DNA from 4 places in the Pseudoduganella sp. OTU4001 genome. Region 2 is predicted to be linked to each of the others. Evidence: predicted binding sites of a transcription regulator. Region 2 holds the regulator's gene; each other region holds the start of a gene.
The links. Region 2 encodes sigma-54, which starts transcription at its own class of promoters, with help from an activator protein. Its sites were predicted from a motif close to TGGCANGNAANCTGCTTT; they were not measured.

Region 1: the regulator sigma-54 is predicted to act here: its motif matches at 1,401-1,418, upstream of AAHE99_RS25070 (TldD/PmbA family protein).
Region 3: the regulator sigma-54 is predicted to act here: its motif matches at 1,376-1,393, upstream of prpB (methylisocitrate lyase).
Region 4: the regulator sigma-54 is predicted to act here: its motif matches at 1,449-1,466, upstream of AAHE99_RS07065 (PEP-CTERM sorting domain-containing protein).

Annotation. Positions count from the first base shown of each region.
Region 1 is NZ_JASATG010000047.1:9,546-13,142, reverse strand. Features, by position in the region: gene AAHE99_RS25070 (TldD/PmbA family protein) at 1-1,345, opposite strand, end outside; gene AAHE99_RS25065 (class I SAM-dependent methyltransferase) at 1,654-2,469, shown strand; gene AAHE99_RS25060 (hypothetical protein) at 2,470-3,312, shown strand; gene AAHE99_RS25055 (serine hydrolase) at 3,471-3,597, opposite strand, start outside.
Region 2 is NZ_JASATG010000004.1:14,602-18,198, reverse strand. Features, by position in the region: gene AAHE99_RS05025 (enoyl-CoA hydratase/isomerase family protein) at 1-33, opposite strand, end outside; gene hpf (ribosome hibernation-promoting factor, HPF/YfiA family) at 110-469, opposite strand; gene AAHE99_RS05015 (RNA polymerase factor sigma-54) at 537-2,030, opposite strand; gene lptB (LPS export ABC transporter ATP-binding protein) at 2,040-2,795, opposite strand; gene lptA (lipopolysaccharide transport periplasmic protein LptA) at 2,798-3,349, opposite strand; gene lptC (LPS export ABC transporter periplasmic protein LptC) at 3,363-3,597, opposite strand, start outside.
Region 3 is NZ_JASATG010000018.1:27,095-30,691, reverse strand. Features, by position in the region: gene prpR (propionate catabolism operon regulatory protein PrpR) at 1-1,285, opposite strand, end outside; gene prpB (methylisocitrate lyase) at 1,430-2,317, shown strand; gene prpC (bifunctional 2-methylcitrate synthase/citrate synthase) at 2,343-3,494, shown strand; gene acnD (Fe/S-dependent 2-methylisocitrate dehydratase AcnD) at 3,497-3,597, shown strand, end outside.
Region 4 is NZ_JASATG010000005.1:174,252-177,848, reverse strand. Features, by position in the region: gene AAHE99_RS07075 (GNAT family N-acetyltransferase) at 78-512, shown strand; gene rarD (EamA family transporter RarD) at 509-1,390, shown strand; gene AAHE99_RS07065 (PEP-CTERM sorting domain-containing protein) at 1,506-2,288, shown strand; gene ettA (energy-dependent translational throttle protein EttA) at 2,392-3,597, shown strand, end outside.

The DNA of each region.
Region 1 (3,597 bases), on a different contig from region 2:
AACCGGCGCCCACGATGTAGATGCCCTTCTTCACGTCCTTCACCAGCTCGTCCGGGGTCAGCTTCTTCTGGCCGGCTTTCAGCGACACGTTCGGCATGCGCTGGAACTGCACATTGCTCCAGGAGTCCGCGTAGGAGCAGCCGTGCGATTCCTTCTCGCCGATGACTGCCGCCTGGTCGCGCGTGGCCTGGTAGTTGACCAGGATGCCGTCCTTGATGATGTCCCACTTCTTGCACTTGACGCCTTCATCGTCATAGCCGACGGCGCCCAGCGAGCCCGGAATCACCTTGTCGGCCTCGATGTTGACCAGGTCGGAGCCGTACTTGAATTTCTTCGACTGCTGCTTGTCCAGGGTAGCGAAGGAAGTGCCGGCGAAGTTCGCCTCATAGCCCAGCACGCGATCCAGTTCGGTCGGGTGGCCGACCGATTCGTGAATGGTCAGCCACATATGCTCCGGCGACAGCACCAGGTCGTACTTGCCCGGCTCCACCGACTTGGCGGACAGCTTCTCCTTGGCCTGGCGGCCGGCGGCTTTGGCGTCCTCGATCAGGTCATAGGAACGGCCGTACAGCGTGGCGACGCCGCCCGCCGCCTTGACCTTGTCCTCCTTGCGGCCGTCCAGGTATTCATAGCCCATGCCGACCGGGGTGCCCAGGTCCGAACGCGCGCGGAACTTGCCGGTCGACTTGTCGACGGCGGTGGCGAAGAACGGAACCCACAGGCGGTGCAGGTCCTGGTCGATGTAGGAACCGTCGGTGGAAGCGAAATACTTCTGCTGGTTGACCTGGAACAGCAAGGACTGGATGAAGGAAGCGCCCGATTCCAACGCGCCCTTGTTGGCGGTGATCAGCAGGTCGGCCTTTTCCTTGATCGGCACGGTGCGCCAGTCCTTCTTGATCGGGGTAGCCCAGGACACTTCGCCCACGCCCGGCGTAGGCGCCAGCTGCACGCCGGCTGCCTGCAGCTTGGCGTTGGCTTTGGCGATGGCGACCGCCTGGCGCGCCGCGCCGGCCACGCCGTCCGGCGACATATCGCTGGTGGCGGCAAAGCCGTAAGCGCCGTTGGCGATCACGCGCACGCCCACGCCTGCGGACTCGGTATTGGTGACGTTCTCGATGTTCAGGTCGCGGGTGGTGATGAACTGGTTCAGGTAGCGGCCAATGCGCACGTCGCAATAGCTGGCGCCGGCCTGGGTCGCCGCGGTCAGCGCGGTATCGGCCAGCATTTTTTTGAACTTCACTTCCACCGGCTTAATCAGCTCGTCGGCCGCGATGGCGCGGCCAAAAGGCATCATCATGGCGGCCATTGCACCGCCGCTCAGATTAAGAAATGCACGTCGTTCCATTAGTCTCTCCAGGGTTATCGTTATTTACCTAAGACAGCTTGCAGGGTTCAAATCGTACGCAATTTTTGTGCCATTGTGTAAAGCTTGTACAAAGGCGAAACAAAAGTCGGGGTCGTGTCTGACATTCGGACATTTGCCCAAGGCAAATGTCCGAATGTCAGACACGACCCCGACTTTTTACTGTCCGACGAGTGTCCGCACACCGTCCGCGCGGACACTTGACCGGGCGGCCAGCTTGCACGATCATCAAGTCCCGGACGACCGGACCCGCCGTGTCGCCCCGCCCAACGAAAAAAGGAGACTTCTGAATGAAACAGTACGTCCTGGCCGGCCTGCTGGCCGTTGGCTTCACCAGTTTTTCCGGCGCTGCCCTGGCCGATACGGCCCTGAAAACGGCGATCGCCAGCCCGACCCGCAACGCCGACAACGTCAAGCGCGACCAATACCGCCACCCTTATGAAACCCTGACCTTCTTCGGCATCAAACCGAATATGACGGTGGTCGAACTGTCGCCGGGCGGCGGCTGGTACACCGAAATCCTGGCGCCCTACCTGCGCGACCAGGGCAAGCTGATCACCGCCGGCGCCAGCCCGGAATCGGCCAGCGAGAACGTGCGCAAGGGCGCCGCCAGGTTCCAGGAGTTCCTGTCCAAGCAGCCGGGGCGCGACAAGGTGGTGCTGGGCGCCTTCGAGCCAAACAACGGCGTGTACAACTTCGCACCCAAAGGCAGCGCCGACATGGTGCTCACCTTCCGCAATATCCATAACTGGATCGGCACCGGCGACGAGAACATGAAGAAGCTGATGGCCAGCATCTACGATAGCCTGAAACCGGGCGGCATCTTCGGCGTTGAGGAACATCGCCTGCCGGCTTCCATGACCCAGGACGCCAAGGCCAGCACCGGCTATATGCACGAGGCCTATGTGATCAAGATGGCCGAGCAGGCCGGCTTCAAGCTGGTGGCCAAGTCGGAAGTGAACGCCAACGCCAAGGACAGCGCCAACCATGAAAACGGCGTGTGGGCGCTGCCGCCGACCTTCACCAACAAGGACAAGGACCGCGCCAAGTACGCCGCCATCGGCGAAAGCGACCGCATGACCCTCAAGTTCGTCAAACCGCAATAAGTGTTACGAAAGCTGCAACACGCTGCCGCCGGCCTGCTGCTGGCGGCGGCATCCACCCTGGCATGGGCGGCCCCGCCGATGCGCTTCATCCTGCCCGCCGTCACGCCGGGCGCCGAGGTACAAGCCAACTACTTCCCCCAGCTGCTGCGCCTTGCGCTGGAAAAGACGGAAGGGCCGTTCACCATCGAGTTTTACCCGCACGAGCTGACCAGCCCACGCCGCACGCTGGAAATCAAGCGCAATGGCGTGATCAACATCATGTGGGACGGCACCGACGCCCAGCGCGAGCGCGAGCTGCTGCCGGTCCGCATCTCGCTGGTGCGCGACCTGAACGACTACCGCGTATTCCTGATCCGCAAAGACGATGAGGCGCGCTTCCGCGCAGTGCGCACGCTGGACGACCTGCGCCGCCTGAGCGCGGGCGGTGGCGTCAGCTGGCCTTCGGTGGAGGTGCTGCGCCACAATGGCCTGAAGGTGGAAACGGCGATCAACTACACCTCCCTGTTCCCGATGCTGAAAGCGAAGCGTTTCGACTACCTGCCGCGCGGCGTGCATGAAGCGTGGGCCGAGGAACAGCAGTACGCGAGGGAGGGCTTGATGGTGGAGCCGACCATCTTCCTGCACTACCGGGTGCCGTTCTACTTCTTTGTCAGCAAAGAGAACCGCGCGATGGCGGAACGGGTGGAGAGAGGATTGAAGCTTGCGATGGCGGACGGCAGCTACGACAAGCTATTGAATGGCTACCCTGCTTTCCGCCGCGCGCTGGCGGAGATCGCCGCGCGCAAGCGCAAGGTATTTGAGCTGGAACTTCCTAGCGGGACTGCAGGTGGCTCATCAAAGTAAGAAAGCCATACACGGCTACGGACATACCGCCGCAAACAGCGGCAATCGATAAGATCAGGCTATTCATTCACTCTCCCATGTGCGCAGGACAGGCAATATTATGCTGCATGTGCACATGAAAGAGTCTCACAGATAGTTTCAACTTTGTCTGAAATTTGTCACTTCTTCACTGGGGTGAACGACAAATCCTGGAAGTCGTAGCTGAAATCGGTCTCTTTCGAGATCGGCGCCATCTTCATCTTGTCGATGCTGCCGTCCGGGTTCAGCGAGAACGTCACATAGGCG
Region 2 (3,597 bases):
GTTGGTGATTTGGGTTTGGACGTGTTCGCTCATGCAAATATTTTAACGCACACTGGGCGCAAAAAAGGGCGCCAGATGCGCCCTTTGGTGTGCCTACTCTGCCAGTCCTTTACATGGCGGAGGGTGGTGCTTCGTACGTGTCCGGGAAGTGCTTGATGGCCGCGTGATTGTGGTTCTGCACACGGTCTTTGTATTTCATGACCTGGCGATCCAGTTTATCAATCAGGGTGTCGATGGCGGCGTAGAGGTCCTGCGACAGGCTTTCGACGTAAACAGTTTTGCCAGACATGCGCAGGTTGATTTCTGCTTTCTGGCGTTTCTCTTTCTCGGTGAGGTTATCTACAGTCAGGATGACAGCAATATCGATTACTTGATCGAAATGGCGCTTGACTCGTTCCAGCTTGTTTTGCACGTACTCGCGAATAGCCGGGGTCACTTCGACATGATGTCCACTGATGGTGAGATTCATACACACTCCTAAAGATGATGTCGCTCTCGAGTTCGTGCGCGCCGAAGCGCACAGAGGAACCCATGCACTACAAAGATTTACGGAGGCTTACCGGAGGAATTTTCAACGCTTCTCGATATTTGGCAACAGTCCGTCGCGCAATTACCATGCCTTGTTCTCCCAGCATGTCCGCAATCTTACTGTCGGATAAAGGATTCTTGGGGTCTTCTGCTCCTGTCAATTGCACGATCAGCGCCCGTATCGCAGTCGATGAAGCTTCACCCCCAGCTTCGGTCGCGACGTGGCTGCCAAAGAAATATTTCAACTCAAACATGCCATGCGGGGTGAGCATATATTTTTGAGTTGTAACACGGGAAATAGTGCTCTCGTGTAGTCCCAGTGTATCAGCTATTTCACGCAACACAAGGGGTCTCATGGCAACCGCACCGTGGCTGAAAAAGTTCTTTTGTCTTTCTACTATCGCTTCCGCCACGCGCAGGATGGTGTCGAAGCGCTGGCGCATATTTTTGATCAGCCATTTGGCCTCTTGCAGCTGGCCATTCATCTGCGATTCGCTCTTGCCTTGCTTGAGCAGGTTCGCATACAGGGCATTCACGCGCAGGCGCGGCACCACGTCGTTATTCAGCGTGACGACCCAGCCGCCGCGGCCCTTCTTCACGATCACGTCCGGCACTACATAGTCTGACTCGCCTGACGCAAATTCGGCGCCCGGATGGGGGTTGCATTGGCGGATCACGGCTTGCGCTTCACGCAGGTCTTCGTCGTCGCAATCGAGCGTTTTCTTCAACTTGGTGAATTCGCGCTGGGCGAACCAGGCCAGGTGCTTCTCGACGATGGTCAGGGCCATGCGGCGCGTCACCAGCGGCACGCAGGGCATGCGCTTGATCTGCAGCGCCAGGCATTCGGAGGCGTTGCGGGCGCCGACGCCGGGCGGGTCGAAGCTTTGCAGCAGCACCAGGGTGCAGCGCAGGTCGTCCAGCTCGATTTCCAGCTCGGGCGGCAGGCGTTCCAGGATTTCTTCCAGCTGCTCTTCCAGGTAGCCGTTGTCGTCCAGCGCGTCGATGATCATTTCCATCAGGGCGCGGTCGCGCGGCTCCTGCAAGGTCACGCGCATCTGTTCCAGCAGGTGCTCGCGCAGGGTGCAGCCGGAGGCTTCCAGCTGCGGGCGGCTGTCTTCGTCGTCGGCGGATTTGCTGCCGGCGCTGGCGCTCCAGTCGGTATCGTCGCTGCCGTTGGCAGCGCCCTCGCCCTCGCCGCCTTCATAGCCTTCGCCTTCGCTGCCGGCGCTGGCGCCGGCTTCGCCGCCATCGGTGGCCTGGGCAGCTTCGGGCGTGGCGACGCTGTCGTTGCCGGAGCCCTGGCTGATGGCGCCGTCGGCCAGCAGGCGTACCGAGTGGTCGAGCGGATCGTCGAGGCGTTCCAGCATCGGGTTATCGCTCAGCAGCTGTTCCAGCTCCTGGTGCAGCTCCAGCGTGGACAGCTGCAGCAGGCGGATGGATTGTTGCAGCTGCGGCGTCAGCGCCAGGTGTTGCGAGGTTCGCAGTTGCAGTGTTTGTTTCATGGCTTTCGCTTACATGCGGAAGTGTTCGCCGAGATAGACCCGGCGTACGGATTCATTGGCGATGATGTCATCTGGGCGGCCCGAAGCCAGCACGGCGCCCTGGTTGATGATGTAGGCGCGGTCGCAAATGCCGAGGGTCTCACGCACATTATGGTCGGTGATCAGGACACCGATATTGCGCTCCTTCAGGAAACGTACGATACGTTGGATTTCGATCACGGCAATCGGGTCGACGCCGGCGAATGGCTCGTCCAGCAGCACGAAGCGCGGGTTGGTGGCCAGGGCGCGTGCGATTTCCACACGGCGGCGCTCGCCGCCCGACAGCGACAGGGCCTGGTTTTCGCGCAGCTTCTCAATCTGCAAGTCTGCCAGCAGGGCTTCCAGGCGCTGGTCGATTTCCGCCTTGGCCAGCGGCTTGCCGTCCACCTGCTGGATTTCCAGCACGGCGCGGATATTTTCTTCCACCGTCAGCTTGCGGAATACCGAAGCTTCCTGCGGCAGGTAGGACAGGCCCAGTTGCGCGCGCTTGTGGATCGGCAGGCTCGAGACGTCGCTGCCGCCGATATCGATGGTGCCGGCGTCGGATGCCACCAGGCCCACGATCATGTAGAAGGAAGTGGTCTTGCCGGCGCCGTTCGGGCCGAGCAGGCCCACCACTTCGCCGCAATCGACTTGCAGCGATACGTCGTGGACAACCTGGCGTTTACCGTAGGATTTCTGAAGGCCGCGCACCACCAGGGTGTCGGCGCAGGTATTTGCTTGCATGCTTACTTCTTCTCCGCCGGTGGTTCGGTGCGCGATGGCTGGATCACCATGGTGCCGCGGCCGCCGCCCGGCTTGCTCTCACCGGTGGCCGTGTTGCGCACGCTGAAGAATTCCTTGCGGCTGTCGTAGGAGATGAATTCGCCCTGCACTTCGTCGTTCTGCTTGCCGCCTTCCAGGCGGCGGATGGCGGCCTTGTTGAACATCTTCACCAGCTCGGCCTGCTCGTCGTATTCGATGCGGTCGGCATCGCCTTCGACCCACAGGTCGCCGGCGCCGTCGCGCTTCTGGCGGAAGGTAGCCTTCTTGCCGTCGCCGTACAGGGTCACCTGCTGGTAGCCTTCCGGCGACTGTTTGACCAGCGCGCGTTCGGCGGTCATGGTCAGGGTGCCGCGAGTCAGCTTGACGCCGCCGCTCATGATGGTCACCTGCTTGACGTCGTCGATATCCATCGCGCCGTAGCTGATGTTGGTCGGCTTGTAGGAGTCGGCCTTCTCGGCCAGGGCCGGGGCTGCAACTCCCAGCAGCAAAGCTGCCGACAACAGAAGTCGTTTCATAATCATTCCTTGTTTATTGTGCCTTCGGCGGCAGCACCAGCGTGCCGGCGCCTTCCAGGTGCAATTGGCGCGTCGCATTGTTGGCGCGCATGCTATTGGCGGTAGCGGTCGTATTCCCCAGCTTCATCTTCACCGGCTGGTCGGTTTCCATGCGGTCTTCATCGGGGAAGATCACCAGCTTCTCCGTCGCCATGTGCATTGGCTGCGCATTCTCGGCGGCGGCACGGTCGATGGTCACGCTGCCGTTC
Region 3 (3,597 bases), on a different contig from region 2:
TGGGGTGGGCGCGCGCGCCGAGGCTGGCGAGCGCTGTGCGCAGCGACCATTCCGCCAGGGGCAGGATATCGTTCGGCCGCTCGCGCAACGGCGGCAGCGACAGCCGCAGCACGGCCAGGCGGTAGAACAGGTCCGCGCGGAAGCGGCCCTCGCGCACGCGCGCCTCCAGGTCGCAGTGGGTGGCGCTTATAATGCGCACGCTGACCGGGATCGGCCGCGTGCCGCCGACCCGCACTACCTCGCGCTCTTCGAGCACGCGCAGCAGGCGCGTTTGCAAAGTGAGCGGCATTTCGCCAATCTCGTCCAGGAACAGCGTGCCCCGGTTGGCCGCTTCGAACAGCCCCGCATGGCCGCCGCGCCGGGCGCCGGTAAAGGCGCCTTCCTCATGCCCGAACAGTTCCGATTCCAGCAGCGATTCCGCAATGGCGCCGCAATTGACCGCCACGAAAGGCCGATTGGCGCCGCCCAGCATGCGCGGTGATTCGCGGTGGATGGCCTGCGCCACCAGCTCCTTGCCGCAGCCGGTCTCGCCCTGGATCAGCACCGTGGCGGGCGACTTCGCATACAGCACCACCGCCTGGCGCACGCGCTCCATGGCGTCCGACTCGCCGCGCAGGTCGGCCAGGCCATGTTTGGCGCGCAGCGTGTCGGCGACGGCCGGCCGGCGGCTGCGGCCAGTTTCCAGTTGCGCCAGGCGCGCCAGTTCCAGCGCATCGTCAAAGGCCTGGCGGATCGAGGCGGCGGAGTAGACGAAGACGCCCGTCAGGCCGGCTTCCTCGGCCAGGTCGGTGATCAGGCCGGCACCGACAATCGCCTTGATGCCCGCCGCTTTCAGGTCGTTGATCTGGGCGCGCGCATCCTCCTCGGTGGCATAGGTACGCTGCGCGATCGGGACGCCGAAGGTGGTGGCGAATTCCGCCAGCGCCGGCATATCTTCCTGATAGGTGATCACGCCGATGCGGTCCGAGATGCGGCGGGCACGCGCCAGCGCCTGCATGAAATCGAAGCCGCTGGCCTTGGCGATGACCACCGGCACGGAAAGGCGGCCTTTCAGGTAGGCCGCGTTGGAGCCGGCGGCGATCACGGCATCGCAGCGCTCCGTCGCCAGCCGCTCGCGGATGTGGCGCGCCGCTTCGTCGAAGCCAAGGTTGATCGGCTCGATGTCTGCCAGCGCGTCGTATTCCAGTGTGATGTCGCGGAACAGCTCGGACAGGCGCGAGACGGAAACGGTCCAGATGACCGGTTTGTCGGCGGGATCGAAGGGCAGGGGCGTGGAATGTCTCATGTTTCGCCTGAAGCGTTTCATGTTTCAATGTGAAACATTATACTACGGCGCCCGCGTTGCAAGTGCTTGATTTTGCTGGCTTGGCCCAGCTGGCACGCAGCTTGCAGTATGGACGGCAAACAATCCGTTTCTGAAAGGACTTCAATGAGCCAATACTCCGCCGGCGCCGCCTTCCGCAAGGCCGTGCAAGAAGAATCCCCACTGCAGGTGGTGGGCGCCATCAACGCCAACCACGCCCTGCTGGCCAAGCGCGCCGGTTTCAAGGCGATCTACCTGTCGGGCGGCGGCGTTGCAGCCGGCTCCCTGGGCCTGCCTGACCTGGGCATCTCCAGCCTGGACGACGTGCTGACCGACGTGCGCCGCATCACCGACGTGTGCGACCTGCCGCTGCTGGTCGACGTGGATACCGGCTTCGGCGCCTCCGCCTTCAACGTGGCGCGCACCGTGAAGTCGATGATCAAGTTCGGCGCCGCTGCGATGCATATCGAAGACCAGGTGGGCGCCAAGCGTTGCGGCCACCGTCCGGGCAAGGAAATCGTCTCCAAGGGCGAGATGGTGGACCGTATCAAGGCCGCCGTCGATGCGCGTACCGACGAAAACTTCGTGATCATGGCCCGCACCGACGCGCTGGCAGTGGAAGGCCTGGATGCCGCTATCGACCGCGCGGTGGCCTGCGTGGAAGCCGGCGCCGACATGATCTTCCCTGAAGCGATGATCTCGCTGGACATGTACAAGCAGTTCGCCGCTGCCGTGAAAGTGCCAATCCTGGCCAATATCACCGAATTCGGCTCGACCCCGCTGTTCACCGTGGAAGAACTGAAGTCCGCCGACGTGGGCCTGGTGCTGTACCCGCTGTCCGCTTTCCGCGCCATGAACAAGGCTGCCGAAAACGTGTACACCGCAATCCGCCGCGACGGCACCCAGCAGAACGTGGTCGACACCATGCAGACCCGCGCCGAACTGTACGAGCGCATCAACTACCACGATTTCGAACAGAAGCTGGATGCACTGTTCGCAGCCGCTAAAAAATAATCATACGATCCGAGGAGATTCCCAAATGACCGAACAAGCCCCAGCTTTCAAGCCTAAAAAATCCGTCGCCCTGTCCGGTGTTGCCGCCGGCAATACCGCCCTGTGCTCCGTCGGCAAGACCGGCAATGACCTGCACTATCGCGGCTACGATATCCTGGACGTCGCCACCACCTGCGAATTCGAAGAAATCGCCTACCTGCTGGTGCACGGCAAGCTGCCAACCACGGCCGAACTGAAAGGCTACAAGTCCAAGCTGAAGGCCCTGCGCGGCCTGCCGCAAGCCGTGAAGTCCGCGCTGGAAGCCCTGCCGGCTTCCGCCCACCCGATGGACGTGATGCGCACCGGCGTGTCCGTACTGGGCTGCTGCCTGCCGGAGAAGGACGACCACAACATCGCCGGCGCGCGCGATATCGCCGACCGCCTGATGGCATCGTTCGGCTCCATGCTGCTGTACTGGTACCACTTCAGCCACAACGGCAAGCGCATCGACGTGGAAACCGACGACGACTCGATCGGCGGCCACTTCCTGCACCTGCTGCACGGCGAGAAGCCATGCGACAGCTGGGTACGTGCAATGCACACCTCCCTGATCCTGTACGCGGAGCACGAGTTCAATGCTTCGACCTTCACCAGCCGCGTGATCGCCGGCACCGGTTCCGACATCCACTCCGCCATCACCGGCGCGATCGGCGCGTTGCGCGGCCCCAAGCACGGCGGCGCCAACGAAGTCGCGCTGGACATCCAGCAGCGCTACGAGAACCCGGACGAGGCAGAAGCCGACATCCGCAACCGCGTGGCCAACAAGGAAGTTGTGATCGGCTTCGGCCACCCTGTGTACACCGTTTCCGACCCTCGTAACGTGGTGATCAAGGAAGTGGCGCGCAAGCTGTCGCAGGAAGCCGGTTCGACCAAGATGTTCGACATCGCCGAGCGCCTGGAATCCGTGATGTGGGAAGTGAAGAAGATGTTCCCGAACCTGGACTGGTTCTCCGCCGTGTCCTACCACATGATGGGCGTGCCGACCGCCATGTTCACCCCACTGTTCGTGATCTCCCGTACCTCGGGCTGGTCCGCGCACATTATCGAGCAGCGTATCGACAACAAGATCATCCGTCCTAGCGCCAACTACGTTGGCCCTGAAGACCTGGCCTTCGTACCGATCAAGGACCGCAAGTAATCATGAACAGCCAATACCGCAAACAACTGCCAGGCACCAAGCTCGATTACTTCGACGCGCGTGAAGCCGTCGACGCGATCAAGCCAGGCGCCTATGCCACGCT
Region 4 (3,597 bases), on a different contig from region 2:
AGGCCAATTGCAAGTTTTTCGGTGGCCGGTGCAAAAACCGCGAATGTGCTATTTTCCACCTTTACGGAAAGAAAATCATGCATATCAGCAAAGCCAGTAGCGCCGACGCGCCACAGCTCTTCGCGGTGTGGGAAGCCTCCGTCCGCGCCACCCACGATTTCCTCGATGAAGCCCAACTCCAACGCCTGGCGCCCCTGGTGCGCGAGCTGATGTCCAGTTACGCGCCAATTTACTGCCTGCGCGACGATTCCGGCGCGCCTTTTGCCTTCCTCGGCGTCTCCAATAACGAAATCGACATGCTGTTCGTGGCTCCCGCCCGGCGCGGCCAGGGCGCCGGCCGGGTGCTGGCCGAGTACGCCATTGCCACCCTGGGCGCCAATAAAGTAGGCGTCAACGAGCAGAACGGCCAGGCGGTGGGCTTCTATGAACGCCTTGGCTTCCGTACGGTCAGCCGCTCGCCGCTGGACGGCCAGGGCGAGCCGCTCCCTATCCTGCACATGGAGCTGGCATGAAGACCGGCATGCTGTACGCTGCCGGCGCTTTCCTGTCCTGGGGCCTGTTCCCCCTGTACTTCCACGCCATCAAGGACGTGCCGGCGTCTGAAATCCTGGCGCACCGCATGGCGTGGTCGCTGCTGTTCCTCATGCTGGTCCTGCTGGTGCGGCGCCAGTGGAAGTGGCTGCCTGAGGTGCTGCGCCAGCCAAAGGTGGTGGGCAGCTTCCTGGCCAGTGCCTTCCTCCTGAGCGCGAACTGGTTTGTCTATATATGGGCGGTCAATAACGGCCACGTGGTCGATGCCAGTCTGGGCTACTTCATCAATCCCCTGGTCAATGTGCTGCTGGGCATGGTGGTCCTGAAGGAAAAACTGCGGCGCGGCCAGTGGCTGGCCATCGGCGTAGCGGCAACCGGGGTGGCATGGCTGACCTGGCAAGCCGGCCAGGTGCCGTATATCGCGCTGGTGCTGGCGCTCAGTTTTGGCGCTTACGGCCTGCTGCGCAAGACTGCTGCGCTGGCGGCGCTGGAAGGGCTGTCGTTTGAAACCATGATCCTGTTCCCGCTGGCAGTGGCTTATCTGGGCTGGCTGGTGTTCAACGGCCAAAGCGTCTTCGTCAACGCCGAATCGGACAGCACGCGCTGGCTGCTGGCGGCGGCCGGGCCCACCACGGCGATCCCGCTGCTGCTGTTCGCGGCCGGCGCGCGCCGTATCCCGATGTCGGTGCTCGGCATGTTGCAATACATGTCGCCCTCGCTGCAGATGCTGCTGGGCGTGTGGGTCTTCCACGAAGCCTTCTCCAGCGCCCGCCTGCTGGGCTTTGTGCTGATCTGGAGCGCGCTGGCTATCTATATGCTAGAGGGTTGGTGGATTAGTCGAAGGACTTCAGCTGCTTAAAGTCGGGAACTTTTACAAGTTTTTTTGAACTCCCTGTGAAATCAGATACTTGGTAGATTGGCATGCTGTTTGCTTTACTTCCCAAACTGACAACACACTTACCTGGGAGTAACAATTGCTGAAGAAGATCCTGACTGGCATCGCCACCTTCGCCTGCGCCGCCAGTGTCCACGCAGGCCCTGTCTCGATGAGCACCTCGGTCAACCTGAACGCCAGCCTGCCTGACAGCAGCTGGCCCTTCTATTCGATGGTCACCTCGGTGAACGTCAACGGCACCCTGGGCAGCCTGGACGCCAACTCGATCCAGTCCGCCGTGCTGAAAGTCTTTGCGCATTCGTCGACGATCTTCAACGACATCGACAACGAATACGATGCCTACGTCAACACTGGTATCACCAAGACCGTCAGCGGTCGGACCGGCAAAGCGTGGGAGCGCAATGTCACCGTTGAGAAAAAGGACACCATCAAGGATACGCTGGTAGTCTCCGCCGGCTTCGCCGACGCCAGCGCCACTGTGGGCCATTCGAATAGCCTGACCAAGACGCAAGACAACCATTACGACGGATATGAGCGTATCGGCACCAGCAGCAACTACAAGCACTACTACACCGACAAGTACGAAGTGCAGGACGCCTGGAGCGGCGACGTCGTCGTCACCCTGACCCTGAATTCCCTGGCGCTGCTGGATCTGAAAAACGACGGCATCCTGGGGCTGGCAATCGGCACCTATTGGGGCCACCACTTCGATATCACCAAGATCCAGCTGGACTTCGTCGCCCTGGCTAATAACGATGGTAGCGTCGGAGGCGGCGCCAATGAGGTACCGGTGCCGGGTAGCCTGCTGCTGACCGGACTGGGCCTGGCCGCGCTGGCCAACGCCCGCCGCCGCAAGAATTGAGCGCTGGCTTGGCGCCAAGGGAAACCCGGCATATGCCGGGTTTTTTTTTGCCCCACCAAATGCGCTAAACTAGCGCCTTTACACATCGACCAGAACAGATACCGTGGCCAATTACGTCTATACCATGAACCGCGTGGGCAAAATCGTCCCACCGAAACGCCAGATCCTGAAGGATATTTCGCTGTCCTTCTTCCCGGGCGCCAAGATTGGCGTGCTGGGCCTGAACGGCTCCGGTAAATCCACCCTGCTGAAAATCATGGCAGGCATCGACACCGACATCCAGGGCGAAGCGCGCCCGATGCCGGGCCTGAATATCGGCTACCTGCCGCAGGAACCGCAGCTGGATCCTGAAAAAACCGTACGCGAAGAAGTGGAGTCCGGCCTGGGCGAAGCCTTCAACGCACAAGCCCTGCTGGAAGCGGTGTACGCGGCCTACGCTGAACCGGACGCTGACTTCGACGCGCTGGCCAAAGAGCAGGAACGCCTGGAATCGATCATCGCCGCTGCCGACGGCGGCAACCTGAACCTGCAGCTGGAAATGGCCGCCGACGCTCTGCGCCTGCCACCGTGGGACCAGAAGATCGGCGTGCTGTCCGGCGGTGAAAAGCGCCGCGTGGCGCTGTGCAAGCTGCTGCTGTCCAAGCCTGACATGCTGCTGCTCGACGAACCAACCAACCACCTGGATGCGGAATCGGTCGAATGGCTGGAGCAGTTCCTGGTGCGCTTCCCGGGCACCGTGGTCGGTATTACCCACGACCGCTACTTCCTGGACAACGCTGCCGAATGGATCCTGGAACTGGACCGCGGCCACGGCATCCCTTGGAAGGGCAACTACTCTTCCTGGCTGGACCAGAAGCAGGACCGCCTGAAGCAGGAAGAAGCCACCGAATCGGCGCGCCAGAAAGCGCTGCAGAAGGAACTGGAATGGTCGCGCCAGAATCCGAAGGCGCGCCAGGCCAAGTCCAAGGCCCGTATGGCGCGCTTCAATGAGCTGAGCGAATACGAATACCAGAAGCGCAACGAGACCCAGGAGATCTTCATCCCTGTGGCGGAGCGCCTGGGTAACGATGTGATCGAGTTCAAGAACGTCTCCAAGTCGTTTGGCGACCGCCTGCTGATCGATAACCTGAGCTTCATCGTCCCGCCAGGCGCAATCGTCGGCATCATCGGACCGAACGGCGCCGGTAAGTCGACCCTGTTCAAGATGATCGCCGGTATCGAGCAGCCGGACAGCGGCGAAGTGGCAATCGGTAAGACCGCCAAGATTTCGCTGGTGGACCAGAGCCGCGACAAGCTGGATAACGACAAG